One region of the Anoxybacillus andreesenii genome, then DNA from elsewhere that is predicted to be linked to it. Evidence: a T-box and tRNA genes for the amino acid it is inferred to sense, from the RefSeq annotation. Region 1 holds a T-box; the other holds one or more tRNA genes.

Region 1 (9,743 bases):
ACCATAAGCTGTGAAATGGCTGTATTGAAGCGTAAGCCTTCAAAGTCCTCGGTCACTTTTTTAACCGTTTGGTGATACACCTTTTCTAACCCGGTATCCTCTCTGTCCTGAATCTTAGGATTTAATGAACCATCCTCTTCAATAAACAAACGCCAAATGCGGTCAAGGAAGCGACGAGAACCATCTAAACCATTAGTAGACCACGCAATCGAAGCATCCAATGGGCCCATGAACATTTCGTACAGACGAAGTGTATCAGCACCGTGGCTCTCAATGATATCATCTGGATTGACGACATTCCCTTTTGATTTACTCATTTTTTCATTGCCTTCACCAAGAATCATCCCTTGGTTGAATAGCTTTTGGAATGGCTCCTTAGTAGTGACTACCCCGATATCATAGAGGAATTTATGCCAGAATCGTGCATATAGTAGGTGAAGGACCGCATGCTCTGCTCCACCGATATAGATATCCACTGGCAACCACTGTGCTAATTTTTCCTTATCCGCTAGCGCTTGATCGTTCTTCGGATCTATATAACGTAAGTAGTACCAACAGCTGCCTGCCCATTGTGGCATGGTATTCGTTTCTCTGCGGCCTTTTTTGCCTGTTACTGGATCAACAACATTAACCCAGTCCTCAATGTTGGCAAGCGGTGATTCACCCGTTCCAGATGGCTTAATTTCCGTTGTTACCGGAAGCTTTAACGGAAGCTCTTCCTCTGGAACCGCAGTCATCGTGCCATCTTCCCAATGAATAATTGGGATTGGCTCACCCCAATAGCGTTGGCGGCTAAATAACCAATCGCGAAGTCTGTAGGTTATTTTTTTCGTACCAATGCCCTTATCTTCAAGCCAAGCGATCATTTTTTGGATCGCCTTTTCTTTGTTTAAGCCGTTAAGGAAATCAGAGTTGACATGCTCACCATCACCTGTATAGGCTTCCTTTGAAACGTCCCCGCCGGCAACAACCTCACGAATTGGCAAGTCAAATTTCACCGCAAACTCATGGTCACGTTCATCATGTCCTGGAACGGCCATAATGGCGCCAGTTCCGTAGCTAACAAGGACATAATCGGCTATCCAAATCGGCATCTTCTCGTTGTTCGCAGGGTTGATCGCATAGGCACCTGTAAATACGCCTGTTTTTTCCTTCGCTAAGTCCGTTCTCTCTAAATCACTTTTTGTTTTTATCTGATCTAAGTAAGCTTTGACTGCTCCCTCTTGTTCAGCGGTCGTTATTTTCTTCACTAGCGCATGCTCAGGTGCTAAGACCGCATAAGTCGCTCCGAATAATGTATCAGGACGAGTAGTGAAAACCGTGAATGTTTCATCATGACCATCAATTTGGAAGGTCACCTCAGCCCCTTCTGAGCGACCGATCCAATTGCGCTGCATTTCCTTTAAGCTCTCAGGCCAATCAAGCTCCTCTAGGTCCTCAAGCAAGCGGTCTGCATAAGCGGTAATTTTTAACATCCATTGCTTCATTGGACGTCTCTCGACTGGATGGCCTCCGCGTTCGCTTTTTCCATCAATAACTTCTTCATTGGCAAGTACTGTTCCAAGAGCCGGACACCAGTTCACAGCCACCTCATCAATATAGGCAAGCCCTTTTTCATACAATTTCAAAAAGATCCATTGCGTCCACTTGTAGTAATCTGGGTCTGTCGTATTGACTTCCCGATCCCAATCATAGGAAAAGCCTAAGGACTTAATTTGTCGTTTGAACGTTTGAATATTATGCGCCGTGAATTCCGCTGGATCATTTCCCGTATCCAATGCATATTGCTCAGCTGGAAGTCCAAACGCATCCCACCCCATTGGATGTAGAACATTGTAGCCTTGCGCTCGCTTCATTCTTGAAAGAATATCTGTCGCCGTGTATCCTTCAGGGTGACCCACATGGAGGCCTGCTCCTGACGGATAAGGGAACATATCAAGCGCATAGAACTTTCGCTTTCCTTTATCATCCATCGTCTTGAACGTCTTATTCTCTTCCCAATAGTGCTGCCACTTCTTCTCAATTTGCTGATGATTAAAACTCATCTTTCCTTCCTCCTAAAAAAATCTATGTACTTTTGTCGATACTTTTTCGGTACCTCTTTTTTCGGTACCTGGTACCACTCGTGGACATTTGCCTCTATTTGTACACCTGAGGTGGACACTTTGGAAATAAAATCCTTCCAAAACTATTAAAAAACCCCTCATCCCCAAAGGGACGAGAGGATTATGATTAAATCTCCCGCGGTACCACCCACATTAGTGACCATGTCACTCGCTTAAATTCCTTAACGCGGAATACGGCAGGTGCTACTCACTCTTCACACCAGCAACTCAAAGGCGAGTTCATGATGTTCCCGGTTGACTTTCACCAGCCGTCAACTCTCTTTTTTTTCGGGTTAGCATCATTACTATTCCTTATCACTGTCATTACGATTATCAAATATAAAATTATTGTATTAAATTTCCGTTCTAGATGCAAGCTGTTCAAGAGGTAATATATAGTCTATGCCAACCGATCCAAAATTGTTCCCTTTTAATGTTGGTCAATTCGCTAATCATCTAATGCTTAAGAACAGCAGATTCCTCCGAAACGATCTCCGTTTTCCGATCATAAATAAGGGTCGTAAAGATCGAGATGCTAATCAATAGAATCATGACTATGAAAAGCATCGTCATTCCGTAGAGGTCCACAAGCAAGCCTCCTAGGACAGGGCCAATCATTCTTCCACCCGTTGCCGTGCTATTGACAATCCCCTGATAAAAGCCTTCTTTGCCTTTTGGAGCAAGCTTATCTGCAATCGTGGGAACAGCTGGCCAAATTAGCATTTCCCCGATTGTTAAAATCACCATCGCCGTCAAAAATCCTGAGAATGCCTCGGCCCTTGCTGCAACCAAGAATGAGACAATAAAAATAAGCATTCCAGCTATCATTTGTCCTTTTATCTTCTTTTCAAAAGCTGCTAATGCTCGATTTAATAGGGGCTGCCCTAGAACAATAAGTGCTCCATTGACCGTCCACAAAAAGCTATATTGCTTTAAAGAAATATTTAATTCCTGAGTATAAGCAGAAATGGTTGCTTGCCATTGCACATAGCCTACCCAGCATAATAGATATCCTGTACATAAAATGAACAAGGCATATAGCCTTGTATAATCCTTGATTGGCTTTTTCTCATGCAATCCAGCCACTTGTCTATTGACTGTCGTTACAATTCCACGATAACCAAAGAAAGCAATCAATAAGAAAATAAAATACATCAGTGCATTGGCAAAGAAGATTAGCTGAAAGGAATATGAGGCAACCACTCCACCGAGTGAAGCACCAATTGCCACTCCAAGGTTTTGTGCGACATAAATTGCATTAAACGCTCTTCTTCCCCCTTCCTTCCAAACGGAACCTGCCATGGCAAACATGGATGGAAAAATAATTCCTGCACCAAACCCTGCAATTGTTAAGAAAATAACATAAGGCAACCAGCTATGCCAGAGCGTTAAGCCCGTTAATGCAAGAAAAGCAATTCCAATCCCCAGAAGGATCGATTTATATCCTCCCGCTTTATCAAATAAATAGCCACCGAATAAATTACCAATCACCGTTGCCCCAGCATTAAGCATGAGGACAAAGCCTGCCACCGACAGAGATTTCCCAAGGTGATCATGAATGTAAATTGAATTTAAGGGCCATAAAAAAGAAGAACCAGTGACATTGACGACCATCCCGATGATTAATAACCATAAGTTGCGTGGCAAAGTATTCACTCCGATCCCAAACATAAATTATCTCGAATATGTTAAAAACTTCAGTTAAAAGTTTCGATAACCAAAATATTATATTATGACTTTTTCACAAATAGTTCAATAAGGAAAACTCCTAATTCCCATTGTTTATTTTTTCAAAAAATTAAGCCCCAATACAGTTAGTATTGGGGCCAAATCGTTATTTCGATTGTCTATGCTCTGGGTGAATCTTCGACCTCGTCGGTTGAACTGTTTTTTCGTACTTTTTCTTTGCCTTCTGAATTTGGTCCACTTCCTGACCAAATTCCACATCTTGACTATTGGCATTGTTATGTGTCTTTTGTTCTGGATTGCTCTGTTTGGAACGCTTTCTAACCATGTCTTCCTCTCCTTACAGATCACGAAGGATCATGTTGTTTTGTACTTGCTGGAGCTGAAGCCTCATGCGGTGAAGCTGCTCGCGCTGCTGTGCATTGGCATGGAGCGACATTTTCGCAACATCATTATAAGTCGTCTCAAGCTGCTGTAATGCTTCCGTATATCCTAAATCGTTATATTGCTCCTGTTTGCTGCTCTCCTCATATTGTTCCTGAGCATGACGAATAACATCCTCACACTGTTGAAGAAGGTTTTCCATTGATTGACGTGTAGCCATCCTTTCAACCTCCTACCACTGTAATAAATGCGAAGCAACCACCTGCTTCTTCTTTAGTTTGTTCACTCTCACTTTAATTTAATCAATTTCATCATCCTGCTTTCATTATGAAAAAACGTCATTTCGTGTTAAAATTCTTTTTATGCTCATGCTATGTATCTAAGTCGATATATACCGCCCTAAACCCGTTCACGCATATGCATAGGGGCTAATATTAGCAATGTATATTTAGAGCCTATGCTACAAGAATTTTCAAGGAGGTTAACTGACATGAATCAGACTAACCCTTTTTTATATGCAACAGATGATAAAAGGTATCACACGTGGAATTACCATTTGCGTCAGCATTTTGGCCATAAAGTATTTAAGGTCGCTCTAGATGGGGGCTTCGATTGCCCGAACCGTGATGGCACCGTCGCACATGGAGGCTGCACCTTCTGTAGTGCAGCAGGGTCTGGTGATTTTGCCGGGAATAGAGCTGACGATCTTGAGATCCAATTTAATGAAATTAAAGAGAAAATGCACGAAAAATGGAAGGATGGCAAGTATATGGCCTATTTTCAGGCCTTTACGAATACTCATGCCCCCGTTGAGGAATTACGGGAAAAATACGAGCGAGTGCTAGCCCAAGACGGGGTAGTTGGACTTTCCATCGCTACACGTCCTGACTGCCTACCAGATGACGTCGTTGAGTACCTGGCTGAATTAAATGAACGAACCTATCTTTGGGTCGAATTAGGCCTGCAGACCGTGCATGAACGAACCGCCCTCCTTATCAATCGTGCCCATGACTTTGAATGCTATGTTCAAGGAGTTGAAAAGCTGCGCAAGCACGGAATAAGAGTTTGTTCCCATATCATCAACGGATTGCCACTTGAAACCTATGACATGATGATGGAAACGGCTCGTGAAGTAGCGAAGCTAGATGTCCAAGGGATCAAAATCCACCTGCTTCATTTATTAAAGGGAACACCCATGGTGAAGCAATATGAAAAAGGCATGCTCCAATTCTTAACTCAGGAAGACTACGTCAGCTTAGTATGTGATCAGCTAGAAATTTTACCCCCTGAAATGATTGTTCATCGCATTACTGGGGATGGACCGATTGATTTAATGGTTGGACCGATGTGGAGTGTCAACAAATGGGAAGTATTGAATGCCATCGATGCCGAACTCAAACGCCGCAACAGCTATCAAGGGAAAAATTATCGTAGTCTTGAGGCAACAGTATGAAAGTTGAAGGAATATTGCCGTTTGCCCGCAGTTTACTGAGAAAAACCGTTCAAAAAGGGGATATTGTGGTCGATGCTACAGTTGGCAATGGCCATGATACACTTTTTCTAGCGGAGCTTGTTGGTCCTAGTGGTCATGTCTTCGGCTTTGATGTTCAAGAGGATGCCATTACTCAAACAAAGAAACGACTAGCCGAAAAAAACATGGATGAACCGGTCACATTATTTCATCGAGGGCACGAGGAGATTTTCAGCTCCGTCCCTTCCTCATTTCATGGAAAAGTAAAAGGCGCCATCTTTAATCTCGGCTATCTTCCTGGTGGGGACAAGTCCATTGTCACAAAACCAAATACAACGATCGCTGCACTTGAGCAATTACTAGAAATTCTCGCACCGGAGGGAATTATTGTCCTTGTAATTTATCACGGCCATACTGAAGGTGCAATCGAACGGGATCAGTTGCTATCTTATGCTAAGGAGCTTGATCAAAAAAAAGCTCATGTACTGCAATATCAATTTATCAATCAGGCCAATCATCCACCTTTTATCATTGCGATTGAAAAAAGATAACCCTCGCTCCTTCGTTGGAGAGAGGGTTTTTGTTCGTACACAAGCACACATCATGTTCAAATAATATTATCTTAAAGAAGGAATCCACTTTTGAAACTTTCGATAGGCTCGTCCATTCATATAGAAAAAGAAGCTGACCAAGCCACTGCTTTTGATGATCTCTTTTGCCAGATGCTGAACAGATTTTTGCGAGCGGACCTTTTCATCCGACAAGTAAATTCCTAACAACCCACGATTGATTAGTCGGTGGAAACGCTTGTTAGGCAATCCCTCTGTATGCTTGTCTGCTTCTGTCACAAAGTGCTTCAACCGTTCGAACAAACTCTGCTCATTTTTATAATAAAAGCAAAAGTTCAAATCGCCACCCTTTTTATCCTCTTCCTGATCAATAAAGTAATCGAGTAAAATATGCAGCCCTTGGATATATGGAAAATAGCCATTTCTAATTTTCTCAGCATGGCTAGACTTGAAATCCTCACTCATCCCGTGGGAAATTAAGCAGAAGATGCCTAAAGTAGAGCCAGAGCACGCAGAAAATTCATACCATTCCATTTCGGGTATTTGACTCTTATGCTCCTCGAACCAGCTTTTGAGTCTTGGGATTCGCTCATCCACCTTGACATGCTTATGTATTTGGAGGTCACAATAATAGCGGCAAAGCTCTAGCAAATAATCTTTTATGTGAAGATAATGAGGATTATTTTGGAGGACGCTCTGACAGGTTTCAGCCAATTCTCGCAGATAACCCCCATCATCTTTTTCCTTTCGAAAGCGATAGTAATCCTGATGATCTTTTCCTACAGTTAACGCTACCTCCATGGATTCATGGAGTGCTGAAAAATCCTCAGGATCTAGGGATGTGCTTCGATCGCAAAGATTGTCTAAATAATCGCTAATGGTTTGATAGGCCACAATGAATTTGATGGCTTCTTTGTATTTTTCTCCAGCCATAAAAGCAAGAATAGAACCACCCTCACAGTGAAAGGTTTTCGTTTCAATGCTTGCAAGTGCCTGTTTTCTTAGCTCATCATCAGGAATTTCCGTCGCCCTTTTTTTCCAATAGGCCAGCTCCATATGAGCGGTCGGTAGAATTTTTCTATATACTTTGGACATTAGACTGAGCGGCTCAGACGGTACTGCCATAGAAATTCCTCCTTATACGACGTATCCAATCGCCTTCAATTGACTATAAACAAAATCCTTTGCATATTCAAATACTTCGTCCCGTTCTGGATCGTTAAAGATTTCATGGTAGCATTTAGGCCATTCCTTGAATCTTTTTTCAGATAATGGAGCGTGGTTGAACCATTCTGTCACTGCTTGTTTATTCACGATTTTGTCATCCCCCGCTTGCATTACAAGCATAGGTACATCCTTCACTTTTTGAAGCTCCTCAAAGGCAAGCTTCATGGAAGCATCCAATTCACGGAACCACCTGATAGAAATTTTATCAATATAAAGAGTATCATTTCGATCAATGTCCAGAATTTCTTTGTTCCGCGTTGCGATATCGACACTAATGCCTGAATTTAATCTTAATTCGGGCGCAATCACGTTGAGAAGATAAGAAATCCCATTTAGTATTTTTCCTGGCCTATTCACGAGCGCTAAGCACGGTGAAGAAAGGATGACACCGGCAAGATTGAGATTCTCCTCCTGCAATAAACGAATGGTGATAAGTCCACCCATACTATGACCGAGCAAGAACACTGGTAAATCAAACTGATAGGCGGTTTCAACCCACGCCTTGACCTCATCTAAATAGTCGTCAAAGGAGTCGATATGTCCTCGTTTAGATCTTGTCGTCATCCCATGCCCTGGCAGGTCGCCCATAATGACCTGAAAACCAGCCTGACGCCACATTTCAATTAGCCAGCCGTAACGGCGATGATGCTCTAAAGCACCGTGCACCATGACAATAACTCCTTTTGCCTCTCCGTCTGGTTCCCACTTCCACATGAATTTCCCCTCCTTCGACTTGAAGCTATCATTATTTTAGCACAAAACAAAAGATCAACTCATGAATTTACTGCTCCGAAAACAATTATTCACACTTTATTTATATTATTCGGTAGAATGAAATTACCCATAAAAATAAGGAGAGATGGTTTATGATTTATCCATTTCATAACAAATGGCCACACATTTCATCAACTGCCTTCATTGCTGATTATGTCACCATTACTGGAGATGTTAAAATTGGCGATGAGTCAAGCATATGGTTTAACACGGTTATAAGGGGAGACGTAGCCCCAACGATCATCGGTAAGAAGGTCAATATCCAGGATAATAGTGTCCTCCATCAAAGCCCTAATAATCCTCTCATTATCGAGGATGAGGTAACAGTGGGGCATCAGGTGATCTTACATAGCTGCATCCTTCGTAAAAGAGCTTTAATTGGTATGGGCTCGATCATTCTAGACGGAGCTGAGATTGGAGAAGGTGCATTTATTGGAGCAGGCAGCTTGGTTCCTCAAGGTAAGAAAATCCCACCAAACACCCTTGCTTTTGGGAGACCAGCGAAGGTTATAAGGGAACTGAATGAAGACGACATTGCCGATATGAAAAGAATTTCAAGAGAGTATGCAGAAAAAGGACAGTACTATAAATCCTTACAGCAAAATTCATAACCACTTCCATGTGAGAAAAAAGAAGTTACACATAAACGATGTAACTTCTTTTTAACGTATTGGCTCGGTTATCTTTTGTTGTTGATCTTCATATCCCCTTATACGTGTACGTTCTCTAAGTTATTCGTACCGAATAAAACCCGTTCACGTTCACGTATAAGGCTATAATCAACACTGTACATTAACAAAGCCTACTTATTCTATTTTCCAGCCTGTTCTCGAAGCACATCTGCTTTGTCTGTACGCTCCCAAGGAACATCAATATCAGTTCGCCCAAAATGACCATATGCGGCCGTCTTCTTATAAATTGGACGACGTAAATCTAACATTTTGATAATGCCGGCTGGACGTAGATCAAAATGATTACGCACGAGCTCCACAAGTACATCCTCACTTACCTTCCCCGTTCCAAAGGTATCAACAGAGATAGAAACTGGTCTGGCAACACCGATGGCATAGGCTAGCTGTACTTCCACCTTATCTGCCAGTCCTGCAGCAACAATGTTTTTGGCGACATAGCGTGCAGCATAGGCTGCCGAACGGTCCACCTTTGTCGGATCCTTACCTGAGAAGGCTCCACCACCATGGCGCGCATAACCGCCATAGGTATCAACGATAATTTTTCGACCCGTTAACCCAGCATCTCCCTGTGGGCCACCGATCACAAATCGACCTGTTGGATTAATAAAATACTTCGTGCTGTCATCAATTAACTCCCTTGGTACAACTGGGTTGATCACATGCTCTTTAATATCTTGTTGAATTTGTTCGAGCGAAATTTCCGGATGATGCTGAGTTGAAATCACGATCGTGTCAATGCGAACCGGTTTCCCTTCTTCATCGTATTCAACCGTAACCTGAGTCTTCCCATCTGGGCGAAGATATGGAAGGATTTCTTCCTTGCGTACTTCGGCAA
Region 2 (4,191 bases), on a different contig from region 1:
TACTGAAATGTACGATTAAATGTACCTATATCCGAAGAACAAGATTCACAACATAAACTTTTGTAAGTATCTTAAAAAGCCTGATAATCGTTGATTTATCAGGCTTCTTGTTTATAAGGACAACTTCCCGTTATTTATTATGTCTTAACTATTAATTTTTGCTAAATATGGGTTGCTCAAAATTTTCCCCCTCTTATTTTCTTCAACCAATAAATTATTGATGTATGTTCCGATATCCTCGAAGCTCATTTCATTTTTAAATCCTTTTGAACCGTCTAACCATTTCACATTCATTAACATATCAAATGTTGCTTCACATGTACGTCTAGGGAACTTTCCTAATGAAGAACTAAATAAGTCTGTATGGGTTTTATAATGATGTGTATGTATAAACTCATCCCACGTTTCTCTCAATTCTTCCTCCGGTCTAATATCAATAATTTCAATTTCCTCAAGATTTCTTTTTTCCACCGTACCCCAAGCTTCCTTCAACAATTCAATTGCAGAAACATCAGTTTTAGGTGCGCTATACCCGAATATCGTAAACATATATGCACTCTTCAAATAATGCTTAGTAATATTCCAATTATCTCTTATAAAGATGTCGTTAGTATAATCCTTTTCCTTTACAGGATACAATAAATTTGTAGGTTCAAAGGATTTCCCACAGATCGGACAATTGTTTTGAATAAGACCACCGCGTTTATGTTCATGACAGATACCAACATAAACGTTCCCATGTAAAAAAGCTAATTTGGGTAAATTATCAGTATACTGGTATACTCTCTTATATGCCTGAAGAAGTAAGGGATCCCAATTAAAAGTAGCAACTAAATCTTTTTTTGTTAAACTCAGGAGCATGAAATCATAAATAGTTGGTTCATCTGGTATTTCAAAATCAAAAAAATAACTATAGATTTTTTTCTCTAGTTCTAGAGTAATAGCTTCACACTCAGGACGACTTTTCAATTCTGAGTATATATCTTCAAGGTTATCACTTTCTGTCTGCAGTCTAATTTCATTAATACTATCTGTCATTCCTAATTTTTCAATAAAACCAGCCATTACTGATGTCTGCTTACCTTTTTTATCTCCGTTCGGGATAGCAGCAACACTTGCTCCCGCTCCAAGTAAAACCACATGTGGACGCTGTTTCATTATTATTTCAAACTCTTCACTATTCATTAAAGTTCACCTCATTCTCTCAATCATAAAAATTTGTGTAAAAACTTGTGTAAAACAAATTTAGTAATGTGTAATTTTTGTGTAATTCAAAATCAATTCCTATCTTTTTCTATCGGAATCATATCAAATAAAAAAGCCCACAAACATTTGTGTATCAACGTTTGTGAGCTTTTAAACTTTATTAAAACGAACCTACTTTATTCTTTTGATACCGGTGGTCGGGGTCGAACCGACACTCCTCACGGAACACGATTTTGAGTCGTGCGCGTCTGCCTATTCCGCCACACCGGCATGATATCAATGTCCTGTGGAACAATTGTTATTCTAGAACAACAATTTAGTATCTCAAGACAAAGAATATCTTATCATGATATTTAGTTGTTGTCAATTGAAAATGAGCTTTTTTAGGAATGAAATTTATCTATCTTTGTGGAAAATTTGATTCATTTCCCACTCTTCCCGAAGCAAGCCCATTCGGATAGAATCGTAATACTCACCATTATAATATCGAACCTTGCGAATCCTTGCCTCCATTTTCATGCCGAGCTTTTCTCCTACTTTGATCATTCTTTCATTTCCTGACCATGTAGTATAGCCTACCCGAACGAGAGGCAGGGTATGAAACAAATGATTAATCCACAGGCGTATCACATTGGTCCCATAACCACCACTCCAATATTTTGGGTCGTAAATGACAATCCCCATTTCGAGCCATTTAGAAGGCTCATGCTCCCAATAGTAGCCTACGGTTCCGATAACCTCTCCAGCAATCACAATAGCCCAACGATTATCTGGATTGGCAAAGGTAGCCCTCTGCTCCCAAAACTCTTCAAATGATATTTGTTTAAGTTCATAATATGGGGCATCCCACTTTTTCCATTCAGGGGATTCCTCTTTGAAGATAAGCTCCCACAATCTTTCTAAATCATCATCTTTAATTGGTCTTATAGTCAATTCATTTTCTTGATAACTCAATCAAACTCCACCCCAAAAATAGATTACTTGTTTCCTAGTTATTGAAAAAAATCTTCCTTTAAAATGGCATACATCTTAATATCCCAAAACCTATTCTTTGCACACATTCCTTTTCTATGGGTGCCCTCATAAGTCATACCAGCTTTCTCCATCACTCGCTGCGAGGCGATATTTTCTACAAAACATCTAGCCTGTATACGAACCAAATCCATGTTGGCGAATCCAAATTGAACGAGGGCTTTTGCAGCTTCAGTCGTTATGCCCTTTCCCCAATATTCTGGAGAAATCACATATCCTATTTCTGCAGTATGCTGTGACGGCTTCCACCAGACGAAGTCGATGGTTCCTATCATTTGACCGGTTTCCTTGTATTCAATAGCCCATGGTGCAACCTTATGGCTTTCATATTGCTGCAGAACGAACTGGATAAACTCTTCGGTATCTGCCATCGTTTTATGTGTATCCCAGGTCACATATTTAGATACTTCATCATTTGTTGCGTAGGAGAACATATTCTCTATATCATCCATTGTAACCTTTCTTAGTTTTAACCTTGGTGTTTCTAAAACTGGCAAATTGCCATAAATATCTTCAATGTTCATAATCCACAACCCCTAAAATTGCGTTTAATTGAAATCTTCAATTATTTCAATTTATAAAAAAAGACTTAATCATATAGATTAAATCTTATCATACTCGTATATTCCATGTTACAAATTAATTAGTCCCATAAATAAAAAAACGTTATTCTAAATAACGTGTGAAAATCATCTGGAGGCGGCAACCGGATTCGAACCGGTGGTAAAGGTTTTGCAGACCTCTGCCTTACCACTTGGCTATGCCGCCAAAAACAATATGGAGCGGAAGACGGGATTCGAACCCGCGACCCCCACCTTGGCAAGGTGGTGTTCTACCACTGAACTACTTCCGCAAATGGCTGGGCTAGCAGGATTCGAACCTACGAATGACGGAGTCAAAGTCCGTTGCCTTACCGCTTGGCTATAGCCCAATATGTATGGGGCGATCGATGGGAATCGAACCCACGAGTGTCGGAGCCACAATCCGATGCGTTAACCACTTCGCCACGACCGCCATTATGAAATTGGCAGGGGTAGTAGGAATCGAACCCACACCAAAGGTTTTGGAGACCTTCGTTCTACCTTTAAACTATACCCCTATATTATCATAAATAAACTATATGGTGGAGGGGGACGGATTCGAACCGCCGAACCCGAAGGAGCGGATTTACAGTCCGCCGCGTTTAGCCACTTCGCTACCCCTCCAAGCTAAAGCCATACATTATGAAAAAATGGTGGCTCAGGACGGAATCGAACCGCCGACACATGGATTTTCAGTCCATTGCTCTACCGACTGAGCTACTGAGCCAATTCTTTTACTATAATGGCGGTCCGGACGGGACTCGAACCCGCGACCTCCTGCGTGACAGGCAGGCATTCTAACCAACTGAACTACCGGACCAAAGTAAAACTAATGAAAGGAAATATAAGCTTCCTTGATTGCGGGGACAGGATTTGAACCTGCGACCTTCGGGTTATGAGCCCGACGAGCTACCAGACTGCTCCACCCCGCGATAATATTATTTATGAATTTTTTCCATGCTCTTAAATCCCCATATGACTGTCCCGATTTCAGTAAGCTGATTCAAGATGCAGCTCAATCGGTACAACTCGCAGTTTATTCGATGAAGTAACACTCGTTGCTCCACCCCGCGATAATATTATAGGAAATCTTTTGCTTTGCAAAAAATCATGGTGGAGGATGACGGGATCGAACCGCCGACCCCCTGCTTGTAAGGCAGGTGCTCTCCCAGCTGAGCTAATCCTCCAAATAATGACCCCTACGGGATTCGAACCCGTGTTACCGCCGTGAAAGGGCGGTGTCTTAACCGCTTGACCAAGGGGCCTAAACAAAATAATTATGGCGGAGAGCAAGGGATTTGAACCCTTGAGACAGGTTTTGCCCGCCTACACGATTTCCAATCGTGCTCCTTCGGCCACTCGGACAGCTCTC

What was found. The T-box of region 1 lies ahead of leuS (leucine--tRNA ligase). A T-box ahead of a tRNA ligase gene usually reads a tRNA of that ligase, here a tRNA-Leu.
Region 2: it has a tRNA-Leu gene. The T-box ahead of leuS (leucine--tRNA ligase) is inferred to sense a tRNA for this amino acid. The anticodon was not compared.

The regions. Positions count from the first base shown of each region.
Region 1 covers NZ_JAUSTU010000013.1:128,867-138,609, forward strand. The annotation lists gene leuS (leucine--tRNA ligase) at 1-2,045, opposite strand, end outside; T-box leader at 2,211-2,433, opposite strand; gene J2S07_RS14375 (MDR family MFS transporter) at 2,562-3,752, opposite strand; gene J2S07_RS14380 (glycogen biosynthesis protein GlgD) at 3,940-4,119, opposite strand; gene J2S07_RS14385 (YtzC family protein) at 4,132-4,395, opposite strand; gene mnmL (tRNA modification radical SAM protein MnmL/YtqA) at 4,666-5,628, shown strand; gene mnmM (tRNA 5-(aminomethyl)-2-thiouridylate-methyltransferase MnmM) at 5,625-6,197, shown strand; gene tbcS (tetraprenyl-beta-curcumene synthase) at 6,264-7,340, opposite strand; gene J2S07_RS14405 (alpha/beta hydrolase) at 7,353-8,156, opposite strand; gene J2S07_RS14410 (gamma carbonic anhydrase) at 8,309-8,827, shown strand; gene metK (methionine adenosyltransferase) at 9,028-9,743, opposite strand, start outside.
Region 2 covers NZ_JAUSTU010000055.1:244-4,434, forward strand. The annotation lists gene J2S07_RS21440 (SIR2 family protein) at 145-1,185, opposite strand; tRNA gene J2S07_RS21445 (tRNA-Leu) at 1,395-1,476, opposite strand; gene J2S07_RS21450 (GNAT family N-acetyltransferase) at 1,603-2,160, opposite strand; gene J2S07_RS21455 (GNAT family N-acetyltransferase) at 2,199-2,762, opposite strand; tRNA gene J2S07_RS21460 (tRNA-Cys) at 2,933-3,006, opposite strand; tRNA gene J2S07_RS21465 (tRNA-Gly) at 3,017-3,091, opposite strand; tRNA gene J2S07_RS21470 (tRNA-Gln) at 3,095-3,169, opposite strand; tRNA gene J2S07_RS21475 (tRNA-His) at 3,177-3,252, opposite strand; tRNA gene J2S07_RS21480 (tRNA-Trp) at 3,264-3,337, opposite strand; tRNA gene J2S07_RS21485 (tRNA-Tyr) at 3,360-3,443, opposite strand; tRNA gene J2S07_RS21490 (tRNA-Phe) at 3,471-3,546, opposite strand; tRNA gene J2S07_RS21495 (tRNA-Asp) at 3,563-3,639, opposite strand; tRNA gene J2S07_RS21500 (tRNA-Met) at 3,678-3,751, opposite strand; tRNA gene J2S07_RS21505 (tRNA-Val) at 3,931-4,006, opposite strand; tRNA gene J2S07_RS21510 (tRNA-Glu) at 4,013-4,084, opposite strand; tRNA gene J2S07_RS21515 (tRNA-Ser) at 4,100-4,191, opposite strand, start outside.